One region of the Nitrospira sp. Ecomares 2.1 genome, then DNA from elsewhere that is predicted to be linked to it. Evidence: riboswitches for the same ligand, from Rfam matches in the RefSeq annotation. Region 1 holds a riboswitch; each other region holds the start of a gene.

Region 1 (7,947 bases):
CCCGTATCGGTAAAGGGGCTCAACCACGATGGTTTCGAGGTGAGCCGGACATCATAGGCCACTGACAGGGACACCGGTTGATTCACCGTAAAGCGCAGGAAGGCCGCCGTCGTCGCCGCTTTATCATTATTGGCAGTTTGGATATACGCCGCGCCCTGCACGCTGGCGGGCACCGTCGTAAATCGATAGGCGCGGTCCCGATACACCGTGCCCCCGGCTTGCAGACCGATGGCCGACATCTCATACACTGACCCACTGGCCACGGTCAGGTCCGAAACGCTTAATGGAGGCGTGGGTGGATAAGGGACCGTGCTGGTACCGGCCGCTGAGGGCTGGACGATGACGGCATACATACTCCCGCCCCCCCCGCTGGCATTGCCTCCAAGGGTTATCGTCCCGGCCGGGAAGCTCCGCGCAAAGAGCCGCAGGGTCGTATCCGAGGTCACCAGATTCTTGCCCGTATCGGTAAAGGGGCTCAACCACGATGGTTTCGGCGTGAGCCGGACATCATAGGCCACTGACACGGACACCGGTTGATTCACCGTAAAGCGCAGGAAGGCCGCCGTCGTCGCCGCTTTATCATTATTGGCAGTTTGGATATACGCCGCGCCCTGCACGCTGGCGGGCACCGTCGTAAATCGATAGGCGCGGTCCCGATACACCGTGCCCCCGGCTTGCAGACCGATGGCCGACATCTCATACACTGACCCACTGGCCACGGTCAGGTCCGAAACGCTTAATGGAGGCGTGGGTGGATAAGGGACCGTGCTGGTACCGGCCGCTGAGGGCTGGACGATGACGGCATACATACTCCCGCCCCCCCCGCTGGCATTGCCTCCAAGGGTTATCGTCCCGGCCGGGAAGCTCCGCGCAAAGAGCCGCAGGGTCGTATCCGAGGTCACCAGATTCTTGCCCGTATCGGTAAAGGGGCTCAACCACGATGGTTTCGGCGTGAGCCGGACATCATAGGCCACTGACACGGACACCGGTTGATTCACCGTAAAGCGCAGGAAGGCCGCCGTCGTCGCCGCTTTATCATTATTGGCAGTTTGGATATACGCCGCGCCCTGCACGCTGGCGGGAACCGTCGTAAATCGATAGGCGCGGTCCCGATACACCGTGCCCCCGGTTCGGAGGCCAGAGACAGGCACCACATACCCTTGCCCACTAGCAACCACCATGTTCGAAATAGTTAATGGGGACACGGTTGGATTCGGGACACTCCCGGTCACTGGGGCTGAACTTGTCGTATTGCCCGCTGCATCGCGTGCAACTGCCGTAAAGGTATATTTCCCGGGAGCCGCTCCAATAGTGTTCCAGGTTAATGAGAAGGGGGCGGTGGTATCTTCCGCCCCCAGATTATTCCCATTGAGTCGGAATTGGACGCCCACCACCCCAACATTATCCGTGGCGGTAGCGGATAGGGCAATTGTACCGTTTAGAGACGTCCCATTTTGCGGAGATATCAGAGTGACCGTGGGGGGCGTGAGGTCGGGAGGTGGTAGAACCGTCCCGGTCACTGGGGCTGAACTTGTCGTATTGCCCGCTGCATCGCGTGCAACTGCCGTAAAGGTATATTTCCCGGGAGCCGCTCCAATAGTGTTCCAGGTTAATGAGAAGGGGGCGGTGGTATCTTCCGCCCCCAGATTATTCCCATTGAGTCGGAATTGGACGCCCACCACCCCAACATTATCCGTGGCAGTAGCGGATAGCGCAATTGTACCGTTTAGAGACGTCCCATTTTGCGGAGATACCAGAGTGACCGTGGGGGGCGTAATATCGGGAGAAGGGCCGGTTGGCTGGACGATGACGGCATACATACTCCCGCCCCCGCTGGCATTGCCCCCAAGGGTAATCGTGCCGGCCGGGAAGCTCCGCGCAAAGAGCCGCAGGGTCGTATCCGAGGTCACCAGATTCTTGCCCGTATCGGTAAAGGGGTTCAACCACGATGGTTTCGGCGTGAGCCGGACATCATAGGCCACTGACACGGACACCGGTTGATTCACCGTAAAGCGCAGGAAGGCCGCCGTCGTCGCCGCTTTATCATTATTGGCGGTTTGGATATACGCCGCGCCCTGCACGCTCGCGGGCACCGTCGTAAACCGATAGGTGCGATCGCGATACACCATCCCCCGCTTGGAGACCGATGGCCGACACCCCATACGCTGACCCACTGGCCACGGTCAGGTTCGAAATGAGTAGTGAGGAGGGGGCGGCGGATTAGAAGCCCCGGAAGAGGTGGAAGCATTGGCGATATATTTCTTCACCTCCGGGGGAGGGAAGACTTTCATTGCCCGAGGCATCAAACGCCGTAATCGTAAAATAGTGCGTTTTGTCCGTAAGTAAGTTGGCATATTGGTAGGTCGTGATCTTCTTCCCGACCGTCGTAGGAACCCCATAGACCCCCGGGTTGGTTCCTCGATAGATCCGATACCCCGCTAAGTTGGTCTCTTGATTGGGGACCATTGGAGGGTGGCCGAATCACTGGTCGCAGATTGCGCCCCAGTCGGAAGAACAAGGAGGCAACTGCCGAACACACACCACGCAATACACCTTCTCAGACGACTCACTGTACAAACGTCGGACATGGGATCTCCTCCTTCGAACACATACAGAGGCCCCATTCCCGCACGTCTCCCTTTCTTCGGTAACCCGGCTATCAGAAATTCTGACCCGTGGCTTTGCGTCCCCACTTCACAATGGGTTTGCCTTTATCGGAAAGAGGCCACCGCTTTACAAACTGTTATGCCATCTTCTTTTGAATAATGAAAACTCTCTCTTGAATGTGAGCAGACACCGGCTCTCTTGACTTCACGGGCTTTTATCGGTGGATACCCAAAAGCCTTTAGGCAGGAAGCAGGCAGGGGAGGTTGGAGCAGGCTCATGGCAGTTGACGCCCCTTCATGATCGTTCTTGAAGGGCCAATTGCCAGGTTTTTTTTGCATGCGCCCGGCGCCGTGACCGGTAAGTAAATTCACGCTCCTTTCTTGACGCAGCCCTCTTGATTGGGAACCGAAATGACCCCGTCGCAAGCCATTCTTTCAGACGCATGGCAGCCTTCCTCCCAAGTAGCGCTCCGTGCCTACCTGGGATTCAGGCTATTTCCAGCATGCAGCGCTCATGACAGGCAACCCTGATTTCAAGAAAATAGGACATTCAGACAAGCCACGTTCTATACCTGAAGAAAAAAACGATAGGTATTGAGTGTACTTATTTATTGAGAAATACAAATAACGGATTACCGGTCGTCAAAATTCTCCTGGACGAGCTTACACCTCTCACATTTTAGCATCCACAAGGAGGGCAATGGCCTTGCGGATTTGCTCACGCGCACCAAGAAGGACGAGGACATCACCTGGCTCCAGAATCGTTTCGCGAGAAGGATTTGATTGTGTTACGCCATTCCGGGTAATCGCAATCACAGAAGCGCCCGTCCGTCCATGGATATGCAACTGTCTCAATGGTTTCCCCAACACGTGAGAATCGTTTTCCACCCGACAGGTATCGACTTGCACATCAGCCAATGTTCCAGCACGTAGATGGTGAGCTAACTCAGGTAGCTCCCCTCGCCGAAGCAGGAGATAACCCTCCCTACGAATTTGTTCAACTTTGTCTTGGATCATGGCCTTCGGCGTCTGGTAGGTACGAAGAACCAAGGCAAAAATCTCAATGGATGTTTCGAATTCCTCCGGCACGACATCATTGGCTCCTAACTCTTGGAGATCCTGCAATTCCTTTAAATATCGTGTTCGTACGACAATATGAAGAGTGGGATTCAGCTGTCGTGCTTGCTGGACAATCCGGCGCGCTCCAAATGGGTCAGAGGTCGCGACCACGAGCACTCTTGCCAATATGATCCCGGCCTGAGTCAGCACCCTGGGATTCGTCCCATCCCCGTAGAAAATGGTGCCTCGGCCTTTTTGATCAGCCTGCACGACATCAGGATTAACGTCCAGCACAACAAATGGAATTTCCATATCACCTAAGACCCGTGCAAGATTCCGCCCATTTAAACCATAGCCCACGATGATGACATGATCTTTGACTTTGATTTTGGTGCTTTGTGACGCATGGGACTGACGTCGAGGAAACCAATGCTTCAGGCGGTCAAGCGCCTCGGTCCGTCTAGCCAGACGGGGAGCCCATTGAATCAAAAAGGGCGTAATCGTCATAGACAACACCGATACTGCAAGAAAAATATTATAGGCTTGCGTGTCCAATAACCCTTCCCCCTGACCCACTCGTGCAAGAATAAAAGCAAACTCTCCCACCTGCGCTAAGGCCACCCCAGTTAATAATGCAGAAGACACGGGAGCCCCAGCTAGGAACACTGCTCCGGTTCCCGTAAGGAATTTTCCCAAAACTACAAGCACCAACATCCCCATCACCAGGAGGGGAAATTCAAAGATGACCGAGGGATTCATTAGCATCCCCACTGAGACAAAAAATAAACTATTAAAACTATCCCGAAAGGGAATGACTTCGGCGAGCGCCTGATGACTATATTCAGATTCAGAAATCACGAGGCCCGCGATAAAGGCACCAAGAGCCAATGACAGCCCCGCGAGAGAGGTCAACCAAGCCGTTCCCAGCCCCAACACGATAATCGACAAGAGAAATAGCTCTCGGCTTCGAGTCCCCACAATAAGATGAAGAACATGAGGGACCAAAACCCGTGCAGCCAGCACAATTAACCCCACAACCATGACGGATTTCACAAGCGTTTCGACAATAACCCCTGTCTCCCCTTGGGAACCTGTCCCCAGTACCGGAGTCAGTAAAATCATAGCCACCACGGCTAGATCCTGGAAAATAAGAATCGCCATAGTTGCTTGCCCATGTAGCGCATCCATTTCCCCTCGATCTCCCAGAATCTTGAGGACAATGGCGGTGCTGCTCAACGACAACAACAGACCCCAGAAGACCGATTCCTCCCAGGATCGACCCAATAACCATCCCCCAAGCACTACGCCACTGAGCATGCTCAAAATCTGCAGGGGACCACCAACCCATAACAGCCTTCTGGAAGCCCGTATGCGAGAAAGAGAGGTTTCCAAGCCAATGGTAAACAACAACAACACCACACCGATTTCGGCAAGAGTTTCGACTTGGTGCAGATCAGAAATGAGGTTCAACCCATGGGGACCCACTAAGGTGCCAGAAACTAAAAATCCCGCAACTGCCGGTAGCCGGATTTTTTGAAAAACAAATACAACCAGAACGGAGATAGAAAAAATAATGAGGACATCTCGTAGGATGTGGACTTCACTCATAAGTCGAGTGGGCGGCGATGGCAGGGATTCAGCGTATTCCCCATACCTGACATAGACACGATAAAGAAGTTTGGGTGGATTTCAAACACCCATCATCCCTCGGATCGAGGGAAATGTCTACTATTCGCTTTGTCCCACTCATCTGAGATAGAACCATGCTATTACGGATAGGGGAGGAAGAAGGATCAAGGGGAGAATCGAGATGGGGCATTCCAGACCCATCCCGATCAATTGAGAAAATTAATAGCCTTTTACGAGTGGACTGAAGAGGAAAAATCCTGAAAGAGCCAGGGAGCCTCCTGAGCCCGGCGCTTTTCATAGGCAGTAATCGCGGATTCATGTTGAAGCGTGAGTCCAATTCCGTCCAATCCCTTCAACAAACAATCCTTGCGAAAAGGATCCAGGGTAAAGGAATACTTCTCCCCTTCGGGAAGAATGACAATCTGCTGAGCTAAGTCGACTGTGATCTGATATTGGTCAGTATGAGCTACTCGGTCAAACAATGTTTGGATGACTTCTCCTGGAAGCTCGACGGGGAGAATCCCATTCTGAAAACAATTGTTGTAGAAAATATCGGCAAAACTCGGAGCCACAATACAACGAATGCCATAATCCAACAAAGCCCATGGAGCGTGCTCCCTTGAGGATCCACATCCGAAATTTTCACGGGTCAATAGAATCGTGGCCTGTTGATAGCACGATTGGTTGACAAAAAACTCAGGATCCTGAGACCCATCCGCACGCCGCCGCCAATCGGCAAATAACCCCTCTTTGAGGCCGGTGCGATGGATCGTTTTCAAATATTGTTTCGGAATGATTTGATCCGTATCAACATTGCCACGATTTAATGGAGCAACCGTTCCGGTCAATATGGTAAACGCTTGCATATCTATCTCCCGTTTAAATGTAGTGGAAGCAGATGATCTCTTGAAGGCAAAAGAATTCCCTTATTGATCTCACATCTTCCAATCACGAATATCAACAAAATGTCCCTCAACAGCAGCAGCAGCAGCCATAGCAGGGGATACTAAGTGGGTCCGTCCACCCTTTCCCTGACGCCCCTCGAAGTTTCGATTACTGGTTGAGGCACATCGTTCTCCCGGTGTGAGCACGTCCGCATTCATGGCGAGGCACATACTGCATCCTGGTTCACGCCATTCAAAACCCGCGTCGCGAAAAATCCGATCCAAACCTTCCTCCTCCGCTTGATGTTTGACTAACCCTGATCCAGGCACCACCATGGCTTTGACGCTTTGGGCAACGTGCTTTCCTTTGGCATACCGTGCCGCCACCCGTAAATCCTCAATTCGTGAGTTGGTGCAGGACCCGATGAAAACTCGATCGACCCGGATGTCACATATAGGGATACCACCTGGCAACCCCATATACGCTAAGGCACGTTCTGTTGCCATCCGCAGTTTTTCATCCGGAATGGATGCCGGATCAGGCACATGACCATTCACATCAGTCACCATTCCGGGATTGGTCCCCCAAGTCACTTGAGGTGAAATATCCTCCCCTCGCAGCTCAACAACCTTATCAAACCGAGCTCCAGGGTCTGTTTTCAATTTCAACCAATCCGACTTCGCCTGCTGAAACACCTCCTCCTTCGGACTAAGCGGCCGATTCTTCACATATGCGACCGTCAATTCGTCCGGACTGACCAGACCAGCACGCGCTCCCGCCTCAATAGACATATTACAAAGGGTCATCCGGCCTTCCATTGAAAACGATCGGATCACCGAACCCGTATATTCCACGACATACCCGGTTCCACCACCAATACCAATTTGCCCGATAATCGCCAGTATGACATCTTTGGAAGAACAATAATCAGGAAGCGTGCCCTCCACCCGAATTTCCATAGTCTTGGGTCGTTTCTGGACCAAACATTGCGTCGCCAACACATGCTCGACTTCTGAGGTGCCAATGCCAAACGCCAAGGCTCCAAACGCCCCATGAGTCGATGTATGGGAATCTCCACACACAATCGTCATCCCCGGTAGCGTCAACCCTTGTTCAGGTCCGATGACATGGACAATACCTTGACGGATATCCTCCATCCCATAATAGGTAATTCCAAACTCTGCACAGTTGCTTTCCAAGGTTGAAATTTGCAAGGCACTCATAGGATCGGCAATGCCCTGCGACCGATCGGTGGTTGGAACATTGTGATCGGGAACAGCGAGCGCCGCAGTTGGACGCCTTGGCCTCCTGCCAGCCAACCGGAGTCCCTCAAAGGCTTGCGGGGAAGTCACTTCATGCACGAGGTGTCGGTCAATATACAATAAGGTTGTCCCATCTGGCTCTTCACGAACCACATGCTGATCCCAAATCTTTTCAAACAATGTTTTGCTTGCCATGGAATACATCCTTCTTTCTTTTTGAAAATTTCGGACTCTAATTATCTACATTTGCTCCCTTCTGGCAAGTGCCAGGAGGAGCTTTTTCCAGATTTGGTTTCAGATCCGCCTTTTCTTTGTGGTCTTTTAAGACTTCTGATATACTTTTCCCTACGACAGTGAACAATCCAATCTGAAACTTTCACCTTCTCGATACTTAGGTGGAAATAAGTGGATACCGGCTATCATTCATCCAGCCCCGAACCAATCTAAAGGGTTTCCGGCCAGCGGCGAAGAACGACTCAACGTCGAATATCAAGGTTAACCGGAAA
Region 2 (7,947 bases), 1.2 Mb from region 1:
AGCAACCAGCGGGAGGTGCGTGCGGAATACATAGCCAAAACGGCCATGATCGTGTGATACGAGGGAAAAGCCACCAGGCCTTCCATGTCCCTTGGAGAAATAAATTTAGGGCCTTCAGCCCCTAGGCGCAATAATTCGACACCATAGGATGAGCCAACAAGTGGTCTTGCCGTCTGCTCAATTGTGCCGGAAATGTCATAGAGCACGCTTGGGCCAAAGGCCGGGAACAGTGCCCAAAAGGCAAGCGTCACCAGACCTGAAGCGGTTATTGAAAGGATAAAAACATGGAGTTCTTTTTGTTTTCCTCCAAATCCTAAAATAATAAACAGTAAAGCCATTTGCGGTATTGAAGATAAATAGGCATAGCGCGTCAATTCATTTAATAATGGATGTTGACCAGCAAATTGAACAATGTCGGGCCATGAATACCCAATCCAAGAATCGATCTGAGCCAGAAAGGGATCAATGGGTTCTCGCCAAAGCGGGAGTAACAGATAACCGAAAACCGATAGCACAATTGTAAACAGAAGAAGCAACCCGGTGGCCATAAGCGTCATAGCGATTCGCTCACTACGCCCGCTTGAACGGTAGAACAGTCCCACTGTAATCATGAAAATTCCCAAGGCGAAAAAGAGGCTATAGGAAAACCAATCGAAACCAATGTTGCGCACAATAACCATACCAAGATCGAAGATAGCCAACACAAGTATGGTATTGCGTAAAAAACGCTCGACTGGCCATAGGAAAGGTTTTGTAAGTGGGAAAGTCCCCACTCTCATTATGTACATCCTCGCATTCGAATGGAGTCACTATAGTTGTGGGCAGGTACGGACCGCACCGTTAAATAGTGTCTATAATGCTTTGCATGATTTGACGAACGTGTCCCGATCGACTTGAAAATCCCCATCATCAACCGGAGTGTTATCGTGGAATTGTAATTCACCTGGTGAAGAGCGTGACGGCAAAAATTGGTGCTTATATCAATTGTATTCCTCCCTGTAGGTGTGGCACCGGTATTTGAGCTAAAAGCTGTGGAGATGGCGGGAAGGCGGATATACGAAAACAAATTCAACTGATCAACCAAACGGTCTAATTGAGTGGTTATAGTTCGGTTAAGAAAAGGCATCGGAAATGGTTAGATTGGTTCAGAATGGACCACCTTGCGAGGCGTCTTGAAAAATGGTTCAGACCAAGTTCTTTTCGGAATTTTTCCTTAATATCTTGAGATCGTGTGTCCGAGGTTTTTCTAAAGAAAAATTAGTAAATTAGGGGGTGAGCATAAAAGTTCAAATTTACTAACCCAGCTCCTATTATAATCCTGCGTCAATGTTGTTGACTGACTTACTGGAGTTCACCGCCAAAACAGGCTTCGCACAGAGAAATATACAGTGTATTCTTAGCCATCATCAGCGACATTCCCTCGTCATTATCATATTCCATCTGCCCTCCACGGATTTCTCCTCCTTTTTCCTTGTCGGTAGTTAGCAGAAATCTCTCCGAGGAACCTAAAAGTTTGATGCCTGATTGAAAATGTCGGCCCTGACACGGGAAGAGTGAGGGTAGTGGTATTTCGTCAGTCGGTTGGCTGTGTGCATTGCACTCCGACCATATAGCTCACGCCTGCTATCATCCCACGTCAAGTCTGCAGAGGTACGGTCGGGGACGGTCTGACCCGACATCCGAATTACCTTCACATCACGTCTTCGACGGACGTTCCGAACAATTTTGATCTCCTTCGTTAACAAAGGGGGGCAACACATCGTACCGCCTCACAATATGAAACATATTCAATGAAAAACATGAGCAAGTTTTTCCTGAAGTGGTCGATAATGAAGCATGAAAACGAAGAGACACAAAATACGGAATAGAAAATTTTCATGGATTTACGAGCATTTGTTCATGACCATGAAACATGGATTCGGTCGGGTGCCCCTTCCCGATAAGGGCGAACACGTCGTAAGACGTGGGCGCAAAGCCACGGGTCAGGGTTGGTCCCTGATAGCCGGGTTGCCGAAGGCACGGAGAGCCAAGGGGCAGCGTCTGCGTCAGAATTTTCCGGGCAGTCTGGCGTAACGAAAGTATTTACCTTCGCCCGTTAAGGAGATGCGCTATGGTTAACCAAGTAATGCGTTTCGTGAATGATGATGAGGGAGCCACCGCTATTGAGTATGGCTTGTTGGCCGCATTAATTGCCGCAGTGATTGTCACGGCCGTGACTGCTGTAGGGACTGCCCTCAGTGGTACCTTTACTACGATTTCCACGAGTGTTGCGGCTCCAAGCTAAGGGAGAACTCCTTCCCGCAGGGGTGCTTAGAAGTGCCGTTCCCTGTGGCATCTCATAGGGGCGGTACTTCCGCGGGAAGCCCATTTTGAAAGGTGGCGAAGTCTTGAGAGGTGGCGAGAAGGTCAGTAAAGGATAGGGAGGCCAGCATCATGCAGACAATTCTCCTGAATTATTGGCATCACTGGGTAAAGAACCTCCTTGTTGATGAAGAAGGTGCCACGGCGATTGAATACGCACTTTTGGCTTCGCTCATCGGGGCCACGGCGTTAAGTGCTCAAGCTGCCTTGGGAACCGCCGTTGGGAACATGTATACGCAAGTCATGGGTGTCATCGCGGGTGCGTTGGGTAGTTAGCGGGATACTGATAAAGTCTGTTCTCAGTGGTGTTGGAGGGGTAACCACCTTAAAAAATTTCGCTCAAGTCTTTCAACCGACGCATTTAGATGTCTTAGCGTCTTCGCATTGTTCTTCTATACCATGGTTCGTACCTTATTCCGGACTTGTGCCGTATCCGATCCATCTCTAACGGTAGTGTTAGTGGAATTTGAAGGTATGGCCTGATCGCTACCCTCCAAACCTGGTCTTCCGCCGGTTTCACGGACAGGTTAAAGAAGAGTTTTGGACTTGCTTCGTTTCCGTAGACACTCACCCTAGTTTTGCCATCTGCTGCTCCTACGCTGTTGGGCTGATATTTCCCAGGTGCTGATGACGTCTCGCCCGATTATAACACACCTCAATATAATCAAATATTTCTGCTCCCGCGGCTTCACGGGGTTTAAAGATGTGGCGACGTATTTTCTCCTTCTTCAGGGTCCCAAAGAAGGACTCGACCGCCGCGTTATGATAACCGTTTCCTCTGCGACTCATGCTGGGGAGCAAGCCATGCGTCTGGCAGAACCGATTCCATTCATCGCTGCTGAACGGCGATCCCTGATCCGAGTGGATAATCACGTCATGCTCGGGCTTGCGTCGCCACACGGCCATCAGTAAGGCGTCCAGCACGATCTCCTGAGCCAAGGTGGACTTCATCGACCAGCCGATGATCCGGCGTGAGTAGAGATCCATCACCACCGCCAGATACAGCCACCCTTCGTCGGTTCGAATAGAGGTGATGTCGGTCGCCCACGCACGATCCGGCCGGTCTATCGCAAACTGTTGCTGCAATCGAGTCGGTGCCGTAACCGCAGGCTTGGGGTAGCGGATACCTGGCTGCTTGTAGCCGCGCTGGGCGCGTATCTTGTGACGCTTCATGATCTTGGCAATCCGGTTCTTGCCCACCCGCTCACCCACTTCACGCAGATCGCAGAGCATGCGGGGCGCCCCATAGGTACGGCCACTCGCCTCATGCGACTCGCGGATTAGACCCAACCGGCGGTCATCGTCTTGCGCCCGCTGGGACGGGGGGCGCTCCACCCACGCGTCATACCCACTGCGCGATATATCTAACAGGCGACACATCGGCTGCACCGCCTACCGGTCCTGATGCTGCAAGATGAAGGCGTACCTCACGCCGGGTTTTTCGCAAAGTACGCGGCCGCTTTTTTTAGGAGGTCACGCTCTTCCTGTGCACGGCTGAGTTCCGCCTTCAGCTTCAGGTTCTCGCGCCGAACCTCTTTGAGCTCCGCCTCATATCGATCGGTGGCGTTGGGGCTATAGACTTTCACCCACTTGTACAGACTTTGTCCTGAAATCCCCAATCGCTTCGCCACATCACCTACCGCGTACCCCCGCTCGATAACTTGCTTGACCGCCTCTTCTTTGAACTCATCCGCAAAACGCCCCTTCGTCATACCGTATCCTCCCATGCTTTAAATTAACGTATAGGAGTGTCTACCGATTTGGAGGAAGTCCAGAGGCTTTTTCGATGTGTCCGCAAAATCAGGGGAAGACCAACCATTTAGATAGCCAAATGGAAACAAGGAGACATGAGTGGGCACCGAAGCAAACAAGTACAAAAGCTGCGACGATCCTAGCGCGGCTCGACGGCGGTAGAGTTTGCCCTCATTCTGCCGATTCTTGCGTCACTTGCATTTGGAGCGATCGATTTTGGGCGCATGTTGTGGTTTAAGGAGGTTCTGGTGAATGCGACCCGCGTGGGAGCGCGCCAGGAGACAATATTTTATTCGGGCAACGGCCAGGCAGAAATTGAAGCAGCCATCACGGCTTCTCTTGCTACGGGAGGAGTGGATCCATCAGGGCTCTCGGTGGTGGTCAATGGGGTCGGAAGCCCATAGGGACCGCCGTTAAATGTGGTGTCTACCATCCCTTGGAATTATTTTGTCATCGATAAACTCATCCCTGCGATTTCGACTCCAAACCTACAAGCCTCTGTGACCATGATGATGGAATAAGAAAAGGTGGAAAATGTCTTGTCCAAATCTTCAATGTGACGGAGAAACAAATATGTGGAAAAAACAACGATGGTCCCTTGTCTCACCGTTTTTGAACCAACGGGGCATTTATGGCGGTCGCAATGAGTATCATGGCCGGCGTGTCGATTGATGTCGGACAGGCTTTACTCACACAAAATGAATTGCACAATGCCTCGGATGCCTCCGCGCTGGACGCTGCGAGGCAATTGGGTGTGACATACCTTTCCTTGCCCATCGCTCCGCAGCAGGACATGGGTCGGGCACTCACTGGTAATGAACAATCACAAGTAATTGCTCAGGCGACGGCTGCGGCATTTGCCAACAGTGCTTCAGATGTTAGTAGTCTGTCTCTTTCGCAGGGAGATGTTGAATTTGGCATATGGGATTTCAATGCGCAGACGTTCAATCCAACGGTGAACCGGCCGAATGCCATTCGCGCGACTGTCCGACGTGATGGTGCGGCAAATGGAGCGATGCCGACATTTTTTGCCGGTATGTTAGGTGTGAGTACTATGAATATTTCGACCAGTTCGATTGCCGCATTAGGGACTTCAGGAGGACCTGTCCCACCGGGAGTGGCCGATGTGCCGTTTGCAATTTTCACTAACTGGTTCAACGGAGTCGCCAACTGCGATGGGGGTATACAATTTTCTCCGACTGGGCTGAATGCCTATGCGGGATGGCATGTTTTTGATCAGAACCCGGCTAATGCGAATACGCTCCGTAATACTATTGATGGGTTGAAAGATGGAAGCTATCAAAGTCCAGGGATCATCCCAGGGCAGACTCACTTTACGTTTACTGGTGGAGAAGTTGCTTCTGCCTTTCCCAATCTGATCGATCTCTGGGATGCGAAGAAACAATGGAATAGTGATACTGGACGGTATGAGTGGGATATCAATCTACCCGTATATCAGATGGAGGATCTTGTGGTAATCCCAGTGGTTCTATCACCATTGTGGGGTATGCTAAAGCGGTGGTGACAAACGTCAAGAAAAAGAATATTCAAGCGGAAGTGAAATGTGTGATCTTCCCCCGGTTTTGTGGACACGTCCATAAGTATGGATAATGTTCTGAAGGAGGTGTCGATGGGACGATCACGGAGGAGTTTTACCAAAGAGTTCAAAGTTGAAGCCGTTCGGCTTCTGACGGAGGGTGGAAGGAGCCTGGCTCAAGTGGCTCGGGATCTGGGCATCCGGGATACCGTGTTAGGCCGGTGGAAACAGGAGTTAGTCGAAAGCCCGGAGGGCGCGTTTCCCGGCCATGGACCAGGCAGCCCGGAAGCCGAGGAACTCCGGCGGCTGCGGCGCGAGAATGCACGATTACAGATGGAACGAGATATCTTAAAAAAAGCAGCAGCCATCTTCTCGAAGGATTCGCTATGAGATATGCGTTTATCCGAAATTATCGAGAAGTCTTTCCAGTCGGCCTGATGTGTCAAGTACTGGGAGTGGGCAGAAGCGGGTTCTATGCATGGCTGCAACGTGCTGAAAGCCCACGAAGCCGAGCGAACCGCCGTTTACTGGTGGAGATCAAAGCCATCCATCAACGCAGTCGGCAGACCTACGGCAGTCCCCGTATTCATGCGGATTTGCAAGCCACTGGTCAGGCCTGCGGAAAACACCGGGTTGCCCAGTTGATGCGCACGCACGGGATTGTCTCCCGGCACAAACGGAAGTTCAAGGCCACGACAAATTCTTGTCATACCCATCCGGTCGCGGAAAACGTATTGGCACGGCAGTTTGCGGTGGCCACGCCCAACTGCTGGTGGGTGTCCGACATCACGTATATCCCCACTCGCGAAGGATGGTTGTATCTGGCGATCACGCTCGATCTCTACCATCGGAAAGTGGTCGGCTGGGCCATGGATCGGTGGATGACTCAACAATTAGTGATTGACGCGCTCACGATGGCGCTTAAGAATGGGAAGCCGGGGCCTGGCCTCAGCCACCATTCTGATCAGGGCGTGCAGTATGCCAGCAATGCGTTTCAGGCTGTCTTAACAGCCTCGAGGATTCAGTGCAGTATGAGTCGGAAGGGGAATTGTTGGGATAACGCGGTCGCGGAAAGTTTCTTCCACACACTGAAGGTGGAACTCATTCATGCTCGACAGTATCACACACGTCAGGAGGCCAGAGCGGAGATTTTTAACTATATCGAAGTCTTTTACAACCGGCAGCGACGCCATTCTGTTCTTGGCTATCGGACGCCAGCTGAGTTTGAAGAAATGGCTCTCGCGGCTTAACTAGGTGTCCACGAAACTAGGGGAAGATCAGTGAGGGTTTATTTGATGGAACGCCAAATCCCAACCAGGCTGGTGGGGGGGCTGTGGCGCTTCAGCCCTTATCGGTTTATCCAAGATTAGTGTCCTGATGGTGGGTGGACAGACGGGAGCCTGAGAGGGGTTCTCAGCGACTGTTGTTCCCTGGACCGGAGAAGTCAAGGCCAAGCCTCTGGGACTTTTTAAATGTCCCCTTCTCAATGCTTTTCAAGAGTCAAATCGTGAGTCTCCGCATGTATGCACATGCGCATCCTTCCTGAAAAATCATCTGACGGAGAACTCATTTTCGTTTCGTTGTTGGTCCCGAGCCAATTTCAACGGCAATGTCTCTATCCTTCCATCATTCCCGCCTACGTGAGCATCCCTACTCGAAGAACCGAGGAATCCCTTTTGCCGCCTTCTTGCCCGGTAAAAAATGAAAGTGGGGAGAAAGAACTCAGAGCATGGCTCTTTCAAATCCAATTCCTGACCTCTCGCTTAATTCTCATAACTCTGTGTCGTTACTTCCCGACCTTGTTAATCGGGAATTCATCTGCTCCCATCAGCCACGACATTTGTAATCGGGAGTCTATCTTTCCCCACTTCTGATGGATGCTCGCTAATCACCGGCGGAGGAAATGGAGAGGGGTGGGCAGGCGGTTGGAGAAACGCGCCCGTTTGACGTAAGGGAGAGTGCTTCCTGCTGTGTGACCGTGGGGATGACGAGAAGGAAAACTCGTAGTTTATGGAGGGGAAAAAGATGGATTCTCAAAGATCAAAGTCGAGCATGACTAGGGAAGTGCTTGGTTATTTCACACACAATAGAGAACGTGTAAAAAATTCACGACGTGGTTGTTCAACATCTCTTCCTTCCGTTCAACACAAAAGAAAATGTTTGAGTTCCATGCCTCAGATACTGTCGGCTGAATGGAAGATATGCCATGACATACACAGGTCCGACATGACTAAGTGTTCTGGATGGCCACATCGTGTGAGGGCCTCACTGAAACCTTACGTGTTTGTCCAATGCCG
Region 3 (7,947 bases), 1.9 Mb from region 1:
GCTGAATCAAGGCCTTGAGTCTGCGAATGAAAGGATTCGACGGGAAGCCGCAGAAAATGAACGACTGAAAGGAATGGGGACAACCATTGTCGTGGTCGCCATCAGTCGTTCCCCGACGGGATTTCAGGCCAGTGTAGCTCATGCCGGCGACAGCCGGGCATATCTTTTCAGACAGGGTTCGCTCTCGCTCTGGACAAAAGATCATACCCTCATGGAGGAGCGTTTGGCCCTTAACCTCATTACCCCTGAACAGGTTCGCACACACCCTCTTCGTCATGTGTTGACCAAAGCCCTGGGAATCGATCCTGAGGCACAACCCACCGTTCAAACCTATCCGCTTGAACCCTCAGACCTCATTCTGCTTTGTTCGGACGGGCTCACCAAAATGCTGACTGATCAGGAGATTCAAACGATTGTCGGCCAGGAAGCTCCGCACGCTGAAGCCATATGTCGTACACTTGTGGGTACTGCCAACCAATTAGGTGGAGAAGATAATACAACCGTGGTGTTGATTGGGTTGCACTGAGGAAGGATATGGAACCAGTCTTTAACGGTGAGGTTTTCGAAACATGGCCGACCATCCAAAATATCCCACAGCATCTTTCATATTTGAGAACCAGCGTTGAGCCAGCCCCATTGAGGGATTAGTGACGTATTGGAGCGTCAGCACAATCCGCTCTTCCCCAGCCCCAAGCGGCGTCACGGCATGATGCAATTTATCGCCATTAAAGAAAATATATGTGCCGGGGTCAGTCCTGAGGGATAGTTCTTTAACCTCTCGACCCTGTTCCTTGGTATGGAGACGGCAGACCAGTCGACTGCTCGATTGATCCTGCAAACCCAGTAATACCGTAAATCGTTCACCTTTGTAATATGAGGTGTCATAATGATACCCAATATGGTCTCCTGCCTCGGTATAAAAATACAGCGCACAGGAATGGGGATCCTCTTCAGGGCACAGCATTAACGGAACTCCGGCAATCTGGCTCAGGAGATTAATCCAACCCTGATGCTGATAGAACGCAAGAATTGCGGGAGCTGATTGCTGCAGAAGATAAAAGCTGACACTTCCCCCCTTTTTATGCCCTGGTATAAAATTACGATTGATCTGGGGCCGCACGCGCTCTACTTCCCGCATAAACTCCTGAACTACCTGAGTGGGCATGAAATGCTCCAAAGCCACAAACTCACCCTGATCCCGATAGTGACGGGAAACCTCCTCAAGCTTGAGTGTCTGGATCGTCTCAGTCAACAGTTGATCAATGTCATTTACCGTTGGATCGAGCATATGCAATCTCCTTCATTCCTCCACGCTCCAACATTTACGCTGATCCATTTTTTTAAAACCATCATTGACCCTAGTTTAACATGCCTTTCACCGCATTCTCACGAAACGATAATAAAACAATTACTTCGGCCTCATCTCACACTGATCGACATTTTGCGGTCCAACCCTGCATCTAAGGCATCGAGTGAACACGCTTTACCTTGATGAAAGACCAGAATCTGCCGGTTTAACGGATCGAGGTCGACGATACTAAGAGGACCGCGGTCGTCGATGTCGTAGGGCATGGCGTTCACCTTTTTATCGATTGGATCTTCCCAACGAACGACTTTTCATCCATTGTGCCGACGGGACTTTTAGCTGAGACTATGCGTTAGCTTCACAATGAATGGTTATGAGGTTTTTGAGAAACCCGAATCTTAACAATTCTCTCAGACAGAGAATAAGTTATCCACCCGTTCATGAATGGCTACCTGAATGTACCGGGTCATTCAAAATTAGATTAGGTCTTGGCAGGTTTCTTTCTTGGCTTTTGGAGACCGACGCCTACGTGAGGGCTGCTTCCCCGATCCAGCATTTCACCGGCGGTCTTTCTGATGGTTGGGGTCAGGGTGCCACCACCCAACATGCGAGCGATTTCGGTTTCCCGATGTACTCCAGTGACTTCATGTACTTTCGTCTGCGTTCGGTCATCTAGCGTTGTTTTCTCCACCACGAATTGTGCATGAGCCTGCGAGGCAATCTGTGGGAGATGGGTGATACAACATACTTGATGAAATTTCGCCAATTGACGCAAACGACTCCCCATGACCATTCCCGCTTCCCCGCCTATACCACTGTCAATTTCATCGAAAATAACGACGGGAGTCTGATCATTCTCCGCAAACACGGTTTTTAAGGCCAACATGATTCGAGACAATTCTCCACCCGATGCAATTCGGCCCAATGGCATGAGCGGTTCTCCCGGGTTGGGAGCCAGGAGCATCTCAACACGATCCATTCCTGTCAAACCAATTCCGGTATCTCCATTGGCCATCTCAATATTAACCTGCACCTCCATTGTCGACATTTTCAGAGCCGCTAATTCCTGCTTGATCTCCTTGACCAAATGCTTCGCAACTGTTTTCCGCCTGGCCGATAATTCTTCAGCCGAGGCCTTCATCGATTCATATCGACTGGTCACTTCTGCTTGCAAATGCGCCACTTGCTCTTCTCCATTTTGGAGTAACGCCAAGTCTTGCTTCAGGATAGTGGTAAGTTCCACTAAATCTTCGATCGGCTTTCCATATTTCTTTTTAAGCCGCTGAAGACCGGCCAACCGACTATCAATCAGATCCATTCGCTCCGGGTCATACTCTATCTGATTCCGATAATCTCGAAGATTATCCGTCACCTCCCGCAACGCCACGGTCGCTGCTTCCAACAATGGGACCCATGGTTCACCTTGCGCATCTATTTTCGCAAGTTCTTGTACCCGCTCAGTCACCTCACCCAGGTGATCCAGAACAGATCGTTCTCCTTCATGTAACGCAGTAAAAGCTTGATTCGATAACTCTCCTAATCGACCGCTATGTTTCAATCGATGGTATTCCTGGCTTAGAGACTCTTCTTCTCCAGACTGCAACTGCATCTTGACCAACTCGTCATATTGGTATTGAAGGATATCCTGCCTATTGGCTTGATCCCGTATCTTCTCTACGTATTCATCTAGAGCCGCCTTTTTCTCAAACCATTCACGATGCATCTGTTGATAGCGACCTACGACATCCTCAAGATTTCCAAATGCATCCAGCAATTTGAGCTGGGTCTTAGCGGAAAGCAGTGATTGCTGGTCATGTTGGCCATGGATATCTACCAACTGGGAACCAATGTCTTGAATCGTTTGAAGAGGGGCCAGTTGCCCATTGAGGAAATTGCGGTTCTTTCCTGACCGCGACAACAACCGACGAACGATAAGGTCCTGTTGATCCGGCAGGAGGTATCCGTCCCGTTGTAACCTGATCGTGAGATGATGTGTCGCGGGAAGAATAAAACAGGCTTCTAACAGGGCTTCGTCAGCACCAAACCGAATATGCTCTGCAGAGGCTCGCCCGCCGGTAAGTAATACCAGGGCATCAATGAGGAGAGATTTTCCAGCTCCGGTCTCCCCCGTCAGGACAAGAAATCCAGGCGGGAGCTCCAGATGAAGTTGATCAATGAGAGCAAAATTGGAAATACGCAGCTCGGTCAGCATAACACCGAGTCATCGGCCCCACTGATCAGGCAGGGGAAGTAGATTGAGCCAGGAGCGAGTCAATGATTTGTTTAAATTGTTGCTTTGGTCTTGCTCCAACAATTTTTTCGACAACTTGGCCACCCTTAAAAAAGAGGATACTGGGAATGCTCATGATTTGGTATTGTCCCGCAACTTCGGGGGCATCATCGGTGTTGAGCTTCATGACTTTAAGCTTGCCTTGATACTCCTGTGCGAGCTCATCGACGATTGGGGCCACCATTTGACAGGGTCCACACCAGACCGCCCAGAAATCCACCATGACCACCTCTGAAGATTTCAGCACTTCCCCATCCCAATTCGTTGCATCCGCTTTGGCCACTAAATCAGACACTGACTGCCTCCTTGGATAAATACGACAAAATGCCCAGCTCTGATGGCATCCTAAAACCGCTCTTGTCGGACTGTCAACTCATTCATACAGGCTTAGCTAGCAATGAGGGCTACCCCCTATGATTTGAGGGATCTCTAACACTCGCAGAAATGACAGGAACCGAATTCACCACTGCCATTCATCCGGTGTGCCGGTCCACCATGAATCAGGATTCAATTCGCGCCACCGGGTTTGTTGTGCCCATAATTCTTCCGTCTGTGTCCGACTCAACCGATTGGCCATCGCTGCTGTCACGTCAAATTGTTGTCGAATACCTTCATGAATAAGCTCTTGCGCCATACGAGGCATGACATTTGGCGGATCAATGAGATCAAGAATGTCCCGTGCGGTCAAATTCAAAGCTAACTGCTCTACTTTCACATAATCCTCCTGCTTCGCTAATGATCCTAAATAACCATCAATTGCCTGATATACGTAGGCCAAATAAACATACGCTTCAACCGAGGGGTTGCGGTCAATATTTTTTTGGCAAGCCTCCACCGCTCGCCGGTAATCTCCGGCACTCAAAAACACTTTAGCATGCGCGAGAGGCTTACTAGTCAAGATAGGAATTTGGTCTGACTGAGCCCAACCATTGGAATGCGGCAACGTAACCAGAAGAATTACTCCCACGCCGAAACACACCATCAGTTCCCATGCTCTTTTGCTCGCCGACAAAGCCCTCATGATCTCCTCCCTCACTAAAATCTTGGAATATGCAGCATTCTCGATAGATTCCCAGGTTGTTCACCCCATTTTCCGCTGATTCAATTACCCAATTTTAAGATTGTCGGATTTTTAATCAGTAGGAGAATCCCGAAATCTCCCTGTTTCCAATGCCTATTTAAAAAAAAACCGTTTCCCCTTGTCTATGATGTCCCGGAACCACGACATAATGCTGTAGGGAAGGCCACTTGTAATTTATAAAAATCCAAAAGGCCTAACACCAAACTCCCCACTACAATACAAGACTCCCATAGAAACGAGCCATTGAACAATCTAAAACTTCAATGGCATATACCTTGCGAAAGATTTTATCCAAAAAGCATTACATTGAACTTAGCTCCTTTATTAAAAAAACAACGCGCAAACAATTTAAACCCATCACCACTAAAAAAGGGATAAAATGAAACAAAACAAAAGACTTTTGCCTTTTATCCTCATCATTGGCCTAGAAACCTTCTTTTTATGCTTAATCCCGGTCTCCCCTACTCACGTAAATTCGGCTGATATCGCTTTGGTTCTTTCGTCTTCTTCGCCTGGCTCATCATTGCCGCTAGAAATGACCCAGACGAAGGATTCCACCCACAGCGACGATACATTAGCCGCCCTAACAATCTACCTGGAAGCCCGTGGGGAAAGTTTTGCTGGAAAGTTAGGCGTTGCGGCCGTCATTCGGAACCGGATGACTCACAAATACCACAGCGATGGCACGGTCAAGGGCACGGTTCTTCGTGCCAAACAGTTTGAGCCATGGATCGGGCGGAATCCAAACGAAGTGAAATTTGATCAAACGAATCGAAAAATGCAAGAAAGTTTATTAGCCTGGAGGCTTGTGCAAGACGGTCGGAAGGTAGTGGATGGGGCTGTGCTGTTTTATAATCCCAAACTGGTCAAGACCCCCCATTGGGCTCAGGTCAACCGAAAAGTGGCCCAAATTGGCGGACACGAATTCTTTAATAAGCACACCATTTAACTAGTCATTGCCTGCACGCGTTTTTCGCAAATTCTTAGGCCGAGTCGGACTGCGTCCCCCATCCTCAATACGTTTCAACTCTATGCGTAAATGTCGGAGTGCACCGGAATGCACCCGACAGACGCCAGATTCGGTAAGCCCCATTTGGTGACCAATTTCCTTCATCGTTAATCCGGTGTGATAATAGGACTGAAGTACTTCTTGCTGGCGTGCCGATAATGTCTCAAGGGCCGCTGATAATGCCGCCTTCATTTCTGCGTCCGCACAGGCCACAAAAGGGTCAAGATGGTTAACATCCGGCAAAACATCACGAAGCGTACATTCATCTTCTCCTTGCCCAACCGGCTCGTCCAGACTAATTAGACGAGGATCACACCCTCCCACTCCCTCTATTTCATCAATGGGAACGCCCAATAGCGCAGCCAATTCCTGTGAAGTCGGTGGCGTCCCGTTTTTCTGAAGATGTTCTTCAACAATTTGTCGCACTTGATCTCGACGGGATCGAACAGACCGAGGAACCCAATCCATTGCCCGAATTTCATCTAACATCATGCCACGGATGCGATATTCGGCAAATGTTCTAAATTTGATATCCCGTGTTGGATCATAGCGCTTTAACGCGGACAACAAACCCATTGCCCCGGCGCTCGTCAAATCCTCGACATCCAGGGAAAAGGGATTCTTGAACGCCATAACTCCAGCCATCCGGCGAATGATCGGGAGAAACTCCAATAAAATCCGAGTAACATGTTCCTGATCAAGCCGGTCCTGCGCTTCTCCATTTTCTGGTTTGTCCTGACTAACTGAGCCAAGGCAAGACGAGTCGAGCTCTTTGATGCCAAGTGCTGGCTCTGTGAAATGTTGCGCGTCATCGTCCATATTTCGGCCTTTCCTTGTGACCAAAAAAAAGCGCCCAATTCCAGGGAATGGGCGCATGAACGAACGCATGGACCTACCAACACAGTTCGGTAACCAGACGAACCCTAAAACAACCACGCTCTCAGGGTTTCTTGGCTTTGCGCCCTACCCTCACGGATAGTTTGCCCTTGTCACCTGTTGAATTTGTTATCCGATAATCACAACCTTATGTAAGTGGTGAGTTTTTGAAATTTCCGATCCACTGTCTGCCTGAAAGCATTGGGGCCTCCTCTACCCTTCAAGCTCTGTCTCTGTGCAAGTGTTATCGGATTCAAGACAGGGGGAGTTAAGAAAAAACCTTGCGTGTTCATGAGGGAAATTGACAAATTCATACATTGCACAGCATCAGGAACAAACACTAATGGTGCCAGCAAACAAAGACGAAATTTTCAATCACACATTTGTCGGAGCAATCTTCAAGGCAATCGCGATTCCCTCATTTTAGCTTCAAAAAAAGGTTAATTCCGATGACCAAAAACATGGCTGTGGCAATCCAACTACCAATGATCGGTAACACCGCTCCATTGCGTCCTAAAACAATACCCACGGAATGTGCGGCCCAGAAGAAAAATCCAATTGCCAGAGTTTGCCCAAGCCCTTTCGCCACTCCCACCCCACGCACACCACTTCCTCGAAGACTCACCGAGATCCCTAGCAATGTCATCACCAGAGGAACGATGGAGTACGCAAAACGAGCCCAATAATCAGTTAAAAAACGATGAGGACTATGGCCATCTTCAATTACTCTCTGAATATAATCATGCAATTCATACAACGACATGTGCTCTGGAGACTGAGATAGCCAATTCTGAAAATCATCAGGCGTGAGAGAGAGGCGCAACACCTGCCGTGGCATGCCATTCACTTGCATGCGTTCTTCTTCCTGAAATGTTCGTTGAATCACATGCTCAATCACCCATTCCTCATCGACAAATGTTGCCCATTCCCCTTCAAGAATTCCCTTGAGATTGAAGCGATCATCGAGTGTGTACTGGTGAATACCATTCAAACGATGTCCATCCTCTGTCACCGAATCAATACGCAAAAGGTGATTTCGTCCCACCCTGAGCCACAAACCTTCCGGAGTGAGTGAGAGGGGCTCTGGTTTATTTTGAATCAGGACCGATTGGACATATTCGGCTTTGATATTGGCCAGAGGAATCAACACAGCCGTCAAACTCAGACCCACGACACTCACGAGCGCACCAAAAACAAAAAAGGGAATGGCAATTTGATAAAAACTTAACCCGCAACTGCGCATCGCCGTAATTTCACGAGTCCGGTTAAGCCCACCAACCGTCAAAATTGAGGCCATCAGGGCCGCCAGCGGGGCCAGTAAAAAGGCAATTTCAGGGATTCGATAGACAAAAAAGCTAAAAATAACCGTTAAGTCCGCATCATAT
Region 4 (7,947 bases), 1.1 Mb from region 1:
CGTCCCTAAGCGGCACCGTTACTGTATCCGCCACCGCCTCAGATAACATTGGTGTGGTGGGTGTCCAATTCAAACTCAATGGAAACAATCTGGGGCCAGAAGATACCACCAACCCATTTTCGTCATCCTGGAACACAACAGCCGTCTCGAATGGCTCTTACACCCTCAGCGCCACAGCCCGCGATGCCGCAGGCAATACGACAACCTCTGTGCCGGTGACCGTCACGGTATCCAAGGGAACCTCGCCTGGATTAACTATTTCCAATCTGACCGTCGCCAGCAGGCAATCATATGTCGTGCCCGCAGCAGGCCTTCAAGCCAGGGGCGTGGTGTATATTGACCGCTCCTTTACGTTTACTACAGTACCTGCAATCGTCGAGGGAGCTGCATTTATCCAGACTGCCAATAATGACAAAGCAGCTACGAACAACGGATTCCTCAGCTTCCATGTGAATCAACCAGTAACGGTCTATGTCGCCCATGACGTTCGTGTTACCTCCAAACCGTCTTGGTTGAGGACCTTTACTGATACGGGTAATGACCTTGGTACATCGGACACCACCCTCCACCTTTTTGCTCGGGCATTCCCCGTAGGGACCATTACCCTTGGTGGCAATGCCGGTAGTGATTTGAGCATGTATTCCGTCATCGTCCAACGACAGAACTCGAATCAAAGGACCCCCAAAAATCACGATCTGGATGGGGACGGGAAAGCCGACCTCATCTGGCGACATACAAAGACCGGCGAGGTTGCCGGATGGCTGCTCAATGGGACGAGTGTCGCAACATTGGGAATTCTGGGCCATTTACCCATGGAATGGGCCATGAGTGGAGTGGGCGATTTGAATGGGGATGGCAAGGCAGACCTTGTGTGGCGCAATAACACCAGCGGCGCAGTTGCCGTATGGCTGATGGACGGATTGACCATCACCTCGGCAGACTTTCTCGGCTCCGTTTCCACGAGTTGGGCCATTCAAGCCATTGACGATATGAATGGTGACGGCAAGGCCGACCTTCTCTGGCGCAACACCACTGATGGCAACACCGCGATATGGCTTATGAATGGGAAGGCGGTTGTTTCTACTGGTTTTCCAGCTGGTGTCTCATTAGGGTGGCAAATCGCCGGAGTGGGCGATGTGAATGGTGATGGTAAAGCCGATGTCATTTGGCGTCATGACACCAGCAGCACGGTGGCCATTTGGCTGATGAACGGCTTAACCATCAATTCCACCGGCTTTCCAGGCAGCGTCCCGACCGCTTGGGGAATCCATGCCGTCGGGGATGCCAATGGCGATGGCAAAGCCGATCTTGTCTGGCGCAACACCACAGACGGCAATACCGCGATATGGCTCATGAATGGAACAGCGATTGCCTCTTCCGGCTTCCCGGGGGCAGTATCGGTGGCATGGCAGATAGCAGGAGCGAACGATGTGAATGGTGATGGTAACGCCGATCTTATCTGGCGGAACCGCAGCAATGGAGGTGTGGCGGTATGGCTGATGAACGGCTTGACCATCGCATCGACGGGTTTTCCCGGGACCACTTCCACAGAATGGGAAATTCGGTAGTACGAAAGTTACGGTACAAGAATGACTACGCTACATGGTCTCGCGCACAACTTGGGATATGAAATCTTGGAAATTTCCAAACAGGGAGGACGGGCTAAGCCTTTACTTCATATGATCCGGCAATAATAATGATAATGTAACTGCCGATCCGACAAAACAGCACGTTGGGCACTCTCACAAACTACAACCAGGTTTACCCGGTCCTCATCTCAAACACCCCTCTCCCATTCTTTAACCCGCGGCCCCGGCTTCTACATAATTTGCAGACTTCCAATTCCATCTTAGCCGTGGAACGCGACCATCTCGAGCACATCGGGAAATCGGTCCTACTACATCATGCACGACATGGAAAACCGGGATTCAATCTTTTCTCAAGCTTGTCATTTGTTCTAGCCCTTAGTAGAAATCGCCCTGACAGACATTCCCTTTCCCCCGATGGCAAGCCCGGATGCAATTATTTATCCGAATATATTTTCTCGTTTATCCAAGAGAGATACCAATCCCACATTGCGCTACCATTCCAAATGAAGAATGGGACCCATTTTTTTGCCTCAACTCCATTTACGTTCCGTTGTTTTTGAGATTTTTTCTCATAAACTTTTTGTACTCCCTTAAACTCTGCTCTTTCTAAAGTTTTTCCTTACAGATCCGATATAGTTCGGCAGACCGTTTGGAGGTCTAAGTTACAAACCAAAGAAACAGACAGTCGAAAGAAAGTCCACCATTTCATGAAATCCTCTTCCCGAAACGGCACACCTACTGTGAAGTAGGGTCGCAAAGTCAGGAGTCAGGATCCAACGCCTGATCGTCCGACTACCGAAGGAAGTCGTCATTCGCAGGGGGAGGAGAGGATGAGGACTTCGGTCCGAATACCACAAGGAGTCGAATATGCTCCGCCACATGATCCCCCTGAATTTCACCAAAAAAAATATTGCCGGTCTTGCATTCTTTTTCATCGGATTATGCACTAACCCCGCTTCCTCGGCATCTTCCATCCAACTAATCTGGGACGCAAATCCGGAACCCGATTTGATGGGATATAATGTGTATATGGGCACATCCCAAGGCTCCTATCACACCACAAAAATTACCGGACCCAATCCTTCCTACGTGTTCCAGAACCTGCCGCAGGGAATCACCTATTATTTCGCGGTCACTGCATTTGATCAGACAAAAAACGAAAGCCTCCCCTCGGAAGAGGTGAGTATAAAAATTCCCGATACCATATCGCCGACAATGCCTGGAAATCTCACGTTGAATTCAGCATCAAATATCCAGGTGGCCTTTTCATGGACAGCCTCTACCGATAATGTCGGAGTAACCGGATATGATGTGACCAGGAATAATGTGGTTATCGGGCAACCCGGCACTAATGCTTTTGTGGATAAAACGACCAGTCCGGGAATGACCTATCACTATACTGTTAAAGCCCGGGATGCCGACGGGAATGTGTCCGCATCGTCTGCTCCCCTACAGGTCACTACTGCCAAGGGAATAGCTCAACTGGAGGTGTTCGTCAGCGGCAGTGGATCCGTTGTTTCGACTCCTAACGGAATTAATTGCCCGAGACGAAGTTGCTTAGCCAGCTACCCACAGCAATCCGTGGTGACATTGACCCCTCAACCAGAAAAGGGCTGGACATTTTCGGGATGGTCCGGCAGTTGTACCGGAACGGCAACATGTTCCTTAACCTTCACAAACAATAGGACCGTTAACGCTAATTTCACAAAGGTTACCAAGGCCAGATCGGTTAAAGACTCTAGAAATATTGGAAGACAAAGGCGAACGAGATAACGCACAAGCTTCTCCATTCCCTGGGTGCCCATGCACGGTTATAGACTTAGAGATATTGGCGGTGGCATTAAACTAGCCCTTTGACGGTGGCAAATAGCCAACCGATGGATTCAAAATTGATGGGTCCGTTCCCGAATGCCAGAAGAGATCTCAGCCGATTTAACAAACCAGACGCCCCAGCGCTGATGGCAGATAATAGATGAGTAATCCAATCCAACCAGCAACTACCTTTTGAATGTTTTCCGAAAACCGACTTCTCCTTCAGAAAAGTCCCGCAATAGCCCATTGGTGTTTTCTTTCATGCCGTTCGCCAAGGCCTCATACCCATTCCCAACCGATTTCTAAAGCCTAAAGGCAGGAACCAATCGCTTGAACTAAACAACTTTGAATTCGGTCTCGTCCTTGTTCTTGCTGCTCGAAGGTATCTGAGGCTATTCTAAATTTGACACTGATCGGACAAGCCGTTATGCCATATAAGGACTTCAAAAGTTTTTCCTGAGAGAATACAATGGAGATCTGTCAGGCCAGCAGGCCTGGCATAAAAATTTAACGAAGGCAAGCATTCACCCAGTCAATGCACGCTTAAATTCACGAAGAGGAGGTCAACGAGACGGTATGGCTAAACTGATCGAGCAACCCACAAGGATTAAACCTGCAGGGAACAAACCCAAACTCATCGACGAATACATCGGACGGGTGAATTGCGAAACAGACCAAATCAGCATCGCGCGCATGCAAAGTCCTTCCGGCTGGGAAGAGCCTGGGCAGACGCCTGAATTTGATGAATATACCCTGGTCCTTTCCGGGCAACTACGGGTGGAAACCAAAGAAGGGATAATTGAGGTGAATACCGGACAGGCGGTCATCGCCTATCGCAATGAATGGGTGCGGTACAGCACCCCCGGTCCTGAGGGGGCGGAGTATATCGCGGTATGTCTCCAGGCATTTTCCCCGGAGACGGTACATCGCGATACGGATTGAAACGGGTTTCCATGAAAGCACTTAGCAGAGAGCCGGGACTAACCGCCGCTAAAATCCTTCGCGCACATGGCAACCGCAGATGCCAAACTCAGGCTAAAGATGTTGATGCTTACGGATGATGATGGTGGCCCCCGCCAAACCGGAAATTATAGCCGAATGCCTGAGGCCCATAACCCCAATATCCAGGGCCATCGCCATAATAGCGTGGATAACCCCAGGGAGGTTGGAGATAGGTGCCGATAGGCGGAAACTGGGCATAGTCATAGGAAAAACCATAGGAGTACGCGTAGGGAGAAACATAAGGCGGCCGATAACGGGAATTCTGCTTAGAGTTCTGAGCTTTGCTCAGGGCTAACGCTTCCTGACGATCTAATTTCTCTTTGAGCTGATTGATTATCCCCTCCTGTGCCTTCAATTTTTCTGCCAACTGGTCGATTTTTTCTTGTTGAAGCTCCCTCAACGTGGTCACGCATCGGTCTTGAGCATCTCCAGAATATCCGGAACATTCCCAAGGAATAGTGGTAGCTTCTGCGAAGGCCTGGGGATCATTCAAAGACAACCCTACCCCGACTCCACAAATTAGCACCCATCCGATCCAACGGCTTAACCGGGAGGTCTTTGACGGGAACTGCTTCATGATTGTGTTCATGTCCTCCTCCTAATTGAAGGCATATAAGATTTTATCATGGCTTTGCGTGGTCCTACAAACGAGAGGCCTTCAGACTAATAAAGACCTGAAGAGTCATGAAGTCCCGAATGATCCATTGACACCTTTTTCCGGAATTCGTAGCATTCACCCCATTCCCCTTGCACAGAGGTTTTCATTCTTTAAGGCCAGGGCACGAAGACGTTACTCCCCAAAAGGACATTGATTTCGCATGGGACGCACCACACGGTTACAGACTCAAAAACCCATCCGTTGTGGGTGGGTGGGCACGAAATCGCACTTCATTCCCTATCATGATGAAGAATGGGGAATCCCCGTCCACGAAGACCACCGCCACTTTGAAATGCTGACATTGGAAGGGGCGCAGGCTGGCCTATCCTGGTCAACCATTCTGCTTCGTCGTGAAGGGTATCGTCGGGCGTTTGCCGCATTCGACCCCGAAAAAGTCGCACGCTTCGATTCCAGAAAAATCGCGGTGCTCCTTCAAGATACCGGGATCATTCGGAATCGCCTCAAAATTGAATCGACCGTCACAAACGCCAAAGCCTTTCTCACCATTCAGGAAACGTTTGGGTCGTTTGATCAGTACATCTGGGATTTTGTGGGAGGTGCGCCAATAATCAATGACTGGAAAGCAATGGCACAGGTTCCAGCCACGACTCCACAGAGTGACGCCCTCTCAAAAGATCTCAAGCAACGAGGATTTCGTTTTGTGGGAAGTACCGTCATCTACGCCCATATGCAAGCGGCCGGATTGGTGAATGACCACACCACTGATTGTTTCAGACACCCTTCCAACCTCCTACCACAAACTTCCTCCCAAGTTGCTAAAGTCCCGAATAAAAGCAATTATCGGGCAATCAAAGTCAAACGAATATATGACACCCCGGCCCCAGATGATGGGTGTCGGATTCTCATTGACCGGCTATGGCCTCGAGGGCTTTCAAAAGAAGCGGCCAAAGCGGATCTGTGGCAAAAGGATCTTGCCCCATCAACAGCCCTGCGAAATTGGTTTCACCATGAACCGAAGCGATGGGAAGAATTTCAAAGACGTTACGCAAAAGAGCTTGGGCAAAAACCCAAAGCAGTCGAAGAGCTATGGCAACGCATACAACAGGGTCCAGTCACCCTTCTCTTCGGGGCAAAAAATCAAGAATGTAACCATGCACTCGCCCTCAAAGCCTATCTCTCCCAGAATTATGAATAAAAGCGCCATTCCTATAACCGGCCAGAGCTTTTGAATCAGAACGTATGAAGAGGTGTTGGACAATATGATGTCACGGGATGTGGGCCAGCTTGTGTGGCCACATTGGCCAAGGTCTCCTAAGGAAATCAAAACAATCGCACTGGCAATGGGAATCACCGTGACGGATTCGCATCTGGTCTGATTCGGGCTTCTTTCGAACACCGTGCCACCAGAATAGGATTTAAGCCCTGTCGAGAGAACAACAGATTGTTTCCTGGAAGGCCCTGCCTTCCCATGTACTCCTTGCCACGAAATGGCACCGCAAAAAAAGCAAGCGTTCTGACATTGGGTGATCTATTGGAAAAATTCCAACCAACCCGTGCTTATGGATCATACATTTACTCTCCGCAAACACGTCCGTACCGATTTCGAAAAATTCGACACAAATGACTTATCGCCGTCCATCATTTGATTTAAGGAATTTCTATAAAAATATTAATCAAATTTTTCGCTTTTGATTGAACGCATTTTCCTTGCGTACATTTAAAAAAACCGTTATTATCGCGCATTATTTTATCATTAGCCTCATTTCCAATTCATCCTGCCTTATTTTTATCATGTCGAGAGATGTCACAAGCCCGATCCAATCGCTCAGGGGAGGTGCATCATGATCGAGGATTCGCCAATGTACCGGCAGATTCAACATTCTTCTCAAAAATCGGCTTGATACAACAATCAATTTTTTCGGGTGCGAATTCGTCGGCTCCTTGAGTCAACATAAACAAAAGGTCGAAGGATATTTGTGATCATCTTTTGACCAAAGCAAGTCCTGTTTCGGGACCCCACTTTATAGCCATGCGGTGCGCCTGAGCATGAACCATTTCGCCCAATTTCTAAGCCATAGACTACCCTCAGTTGGTATGTTTAAAGGAGTCAGTCTGCCATCACATCAAGCTCCGGCAGTCCTAAAAACACGACCCACCGACATAACTTTCCCCCCTGCACCGAATCCTCCCAGGTTCCCTATTATGACTCATTCATTGAATGGACCGATGGGAAAAGCGCCTAGATAACAGGTCGTTCAATTCTATGACCATGAGGGTTCCCCCCATAACAGTCCAAAAGCCACAGCCGAATCTTCAGAAGGCTCTCATTGGGGGGCTGGCATTGGGAATTTTCGTGGCGGACTGCCTGACTCCACTTGGAATTGGCATGGGCAGTCTGTACATTCTGGTCGTCGTGGCCACTTTCCCCCTCAACAATCCAGGGGCGACAAAAATCGCGCTAATCGGCGCGATTCTCTTAATTTTCCTGGGCTATTGGGGCTCTATTTCAAGGTTAGAATATGAAAGAGCCACGCTTAATCGCTCCCTCTCCACTCTCTGCGTCTTGGTAACAGGATATATGACGTTGAAAAACATTTCTTCCAGACAGGCACTCCAAACGGTCAAGGAAGATCTCGAAGTCAAATATGGCTTACAAACCAAGGAACTGAAAGAGCAAAATCACACAATGACGGTTCTGCTAGAAGATATGAAATTGATCAAAAATGACCTTGAGGACAAGGAGCGTCGGCTACGCGTGTTCGTTGATGCCTTCCCGAGTGGCATGTTGATTGTTGACCATCTCGGCAAGGTGGTCTTTGCCAACAAATTAATTGAAACTCTCTTTGGGTATTCACAAGATGAATTAATGGGGCAATCCATCGACACGCTCGTTCCCAAAAGATTTCAGCAGGAACATGCCCGACA

Evidence for each region. A riboswitch is a leader RNA that binds a small molecule or an ion and turns the genes downstream of it on or off. The one in region 1 is predicted to bind cyclic di-GMP.
Region 2: another riboswitch for cyclic di-GMP. It lies ahead of ACWHYD_RS16270 (Flp family type IVb pilin); the one in region 1 lies ahead of ACWHYD_RS00675 (hypothetical protein).
Region 3: another riboswitch for cyclic di-GMP. It lies ahead of ACWHYD_RS08695 (sigma-70 family RNA polymerase sigma factor); the one in region 1 lies ahead of ACWHYD_RS00675 (hypothetical protein).
Region 4: another riboswitch for cyclic di-GMP. It lies ahead of ACWHYD_RS05580 (InlB B-repeat-containing protein); the one in region 1 lies ahead of ACWHYD_RS00675 (hypothetical protein).

What each region holds. Positions count from the first base shown of each region.
Region 1 covers NZ_OZ224219.1:137,033-144,979, reverse strand. The annotation lists gene ACWHYD_RS00680 (Ig-like domain-containing protein) at 1-2,162, opposite strand, end outside; gene ACWHYD_RS00675 (hypothetical protein) at 2,221-2,466, opposite strand; cyclic di-GMP riboswitch class I at 2,644-2,720, opposite strand; gene ACWHYD_RS00670 (cation:proton antiporter domain-containing protein) at 3,279-5,273, opposite strand; gene leuD (3-isopropylmalate dehydratase small subunit) at 5,525-6,160, opposite strand; gene leuC (3-isopropylmalate dehydratase large subunit) at 6,230-7,636, opposite strand.
Region 2 covers NZ_OZ224219.1:3,673,771-3,681,717, reverse strand. The annotation lists gene ACWHYD_RS16275 (phosphatase PAP2 family protein) at 1-779, opposite strand, end outside; cyclic di-GMP riboswitch class I at 1,935-2,015, shown strand; gene ACWHYD_RS16270 (Flp family type IVb pilin) at 2,111-2,284, shown strand; gene ACWHYD_RS16265 (Flp family type IVb pilin) at 2,434-2,637, shown strand; partial or broken gene ACWHYD_RS16260 (IS3 family transposase) at 2,956-4,073, opposite strand; partial or broken gene ACWHYD_RS16255 (TadE family protein) at 4,272-4,517, shown strand; gene ACWHYD_RS16250 (TadG family pilus assembly protein) at 4,745-5,638, shown strand; one part of gene ACWHYD_RS16245 (IS3 family transposase) at 5,744-6,011, shown strand; one part of gene ACWHYD_RS16245 (IS3 family transposase) at 6,011-6,900, shown strand.
Region 3 covers NZ_OZ224219.1:1,997,843-2,005,789, reverse strand. The annotation lists gene ACWHYD_RS08725 (Stp1/IreP family PP2C-type Ser/Thr phosphatase) at 1-526, shown strand, start outside; gene ACWHYD_RS08720 (HalD/BesD family halogenase) at 548-1,288, opposite strand; gene recN (DNA repair protein RecN) at 1,788-3,518, opposite strand; gene trxA (thioredoxin) at 3,544-3,891, opposite strand; gene ACWHYD_RS08705 (hypothetical protein) at 4,057-4,617, opposite strand; gene ACWHYD_RS08700 (cell wall hydrolase) at 5,057-5,626, shown strand; gene ACWHYD_RS08695 (sigma-70 family RNA polymerase sigma factor) at 5,627-6,505, opposite strand; cyclic di-GMP riboswitch class I at 6,591-6,681, opposite strand; gene lptG (LPS export ABC transporter permease LptG) at 6,981-7,947, opposite strand, start outside.
Region 4 covers NZ_OZ224219.1:1,261,622-1,269,568, reverse strand. The annotation lists gene ACWHYD_RS05585 (FG-GAP-like repeat-containing protein) at 1-1,568, shown strand, start outside; cyclic di-GMP riboswitch class I at 2,308-2,389, shown strand; gene ACWHYD_RS05580 (InlB B-repeat-containing protein) at 2,457-3,362, shown strand; gene ACWHYD_RS05575 (cupin domain-containing protein) at 3,978-4,343, shown strand; gene ACWHYD_RS05570 (hypothetical protein) at 4,453-4,992, opposite strand; gene ACWHYD_RS05565 (DUF488 family protein, N3 subclade) at 5,222-6,217, shown strand; gene ACWHYD_RS05560 (sensor histidine kinase) at 7,286-7,947, shown strand, end outside.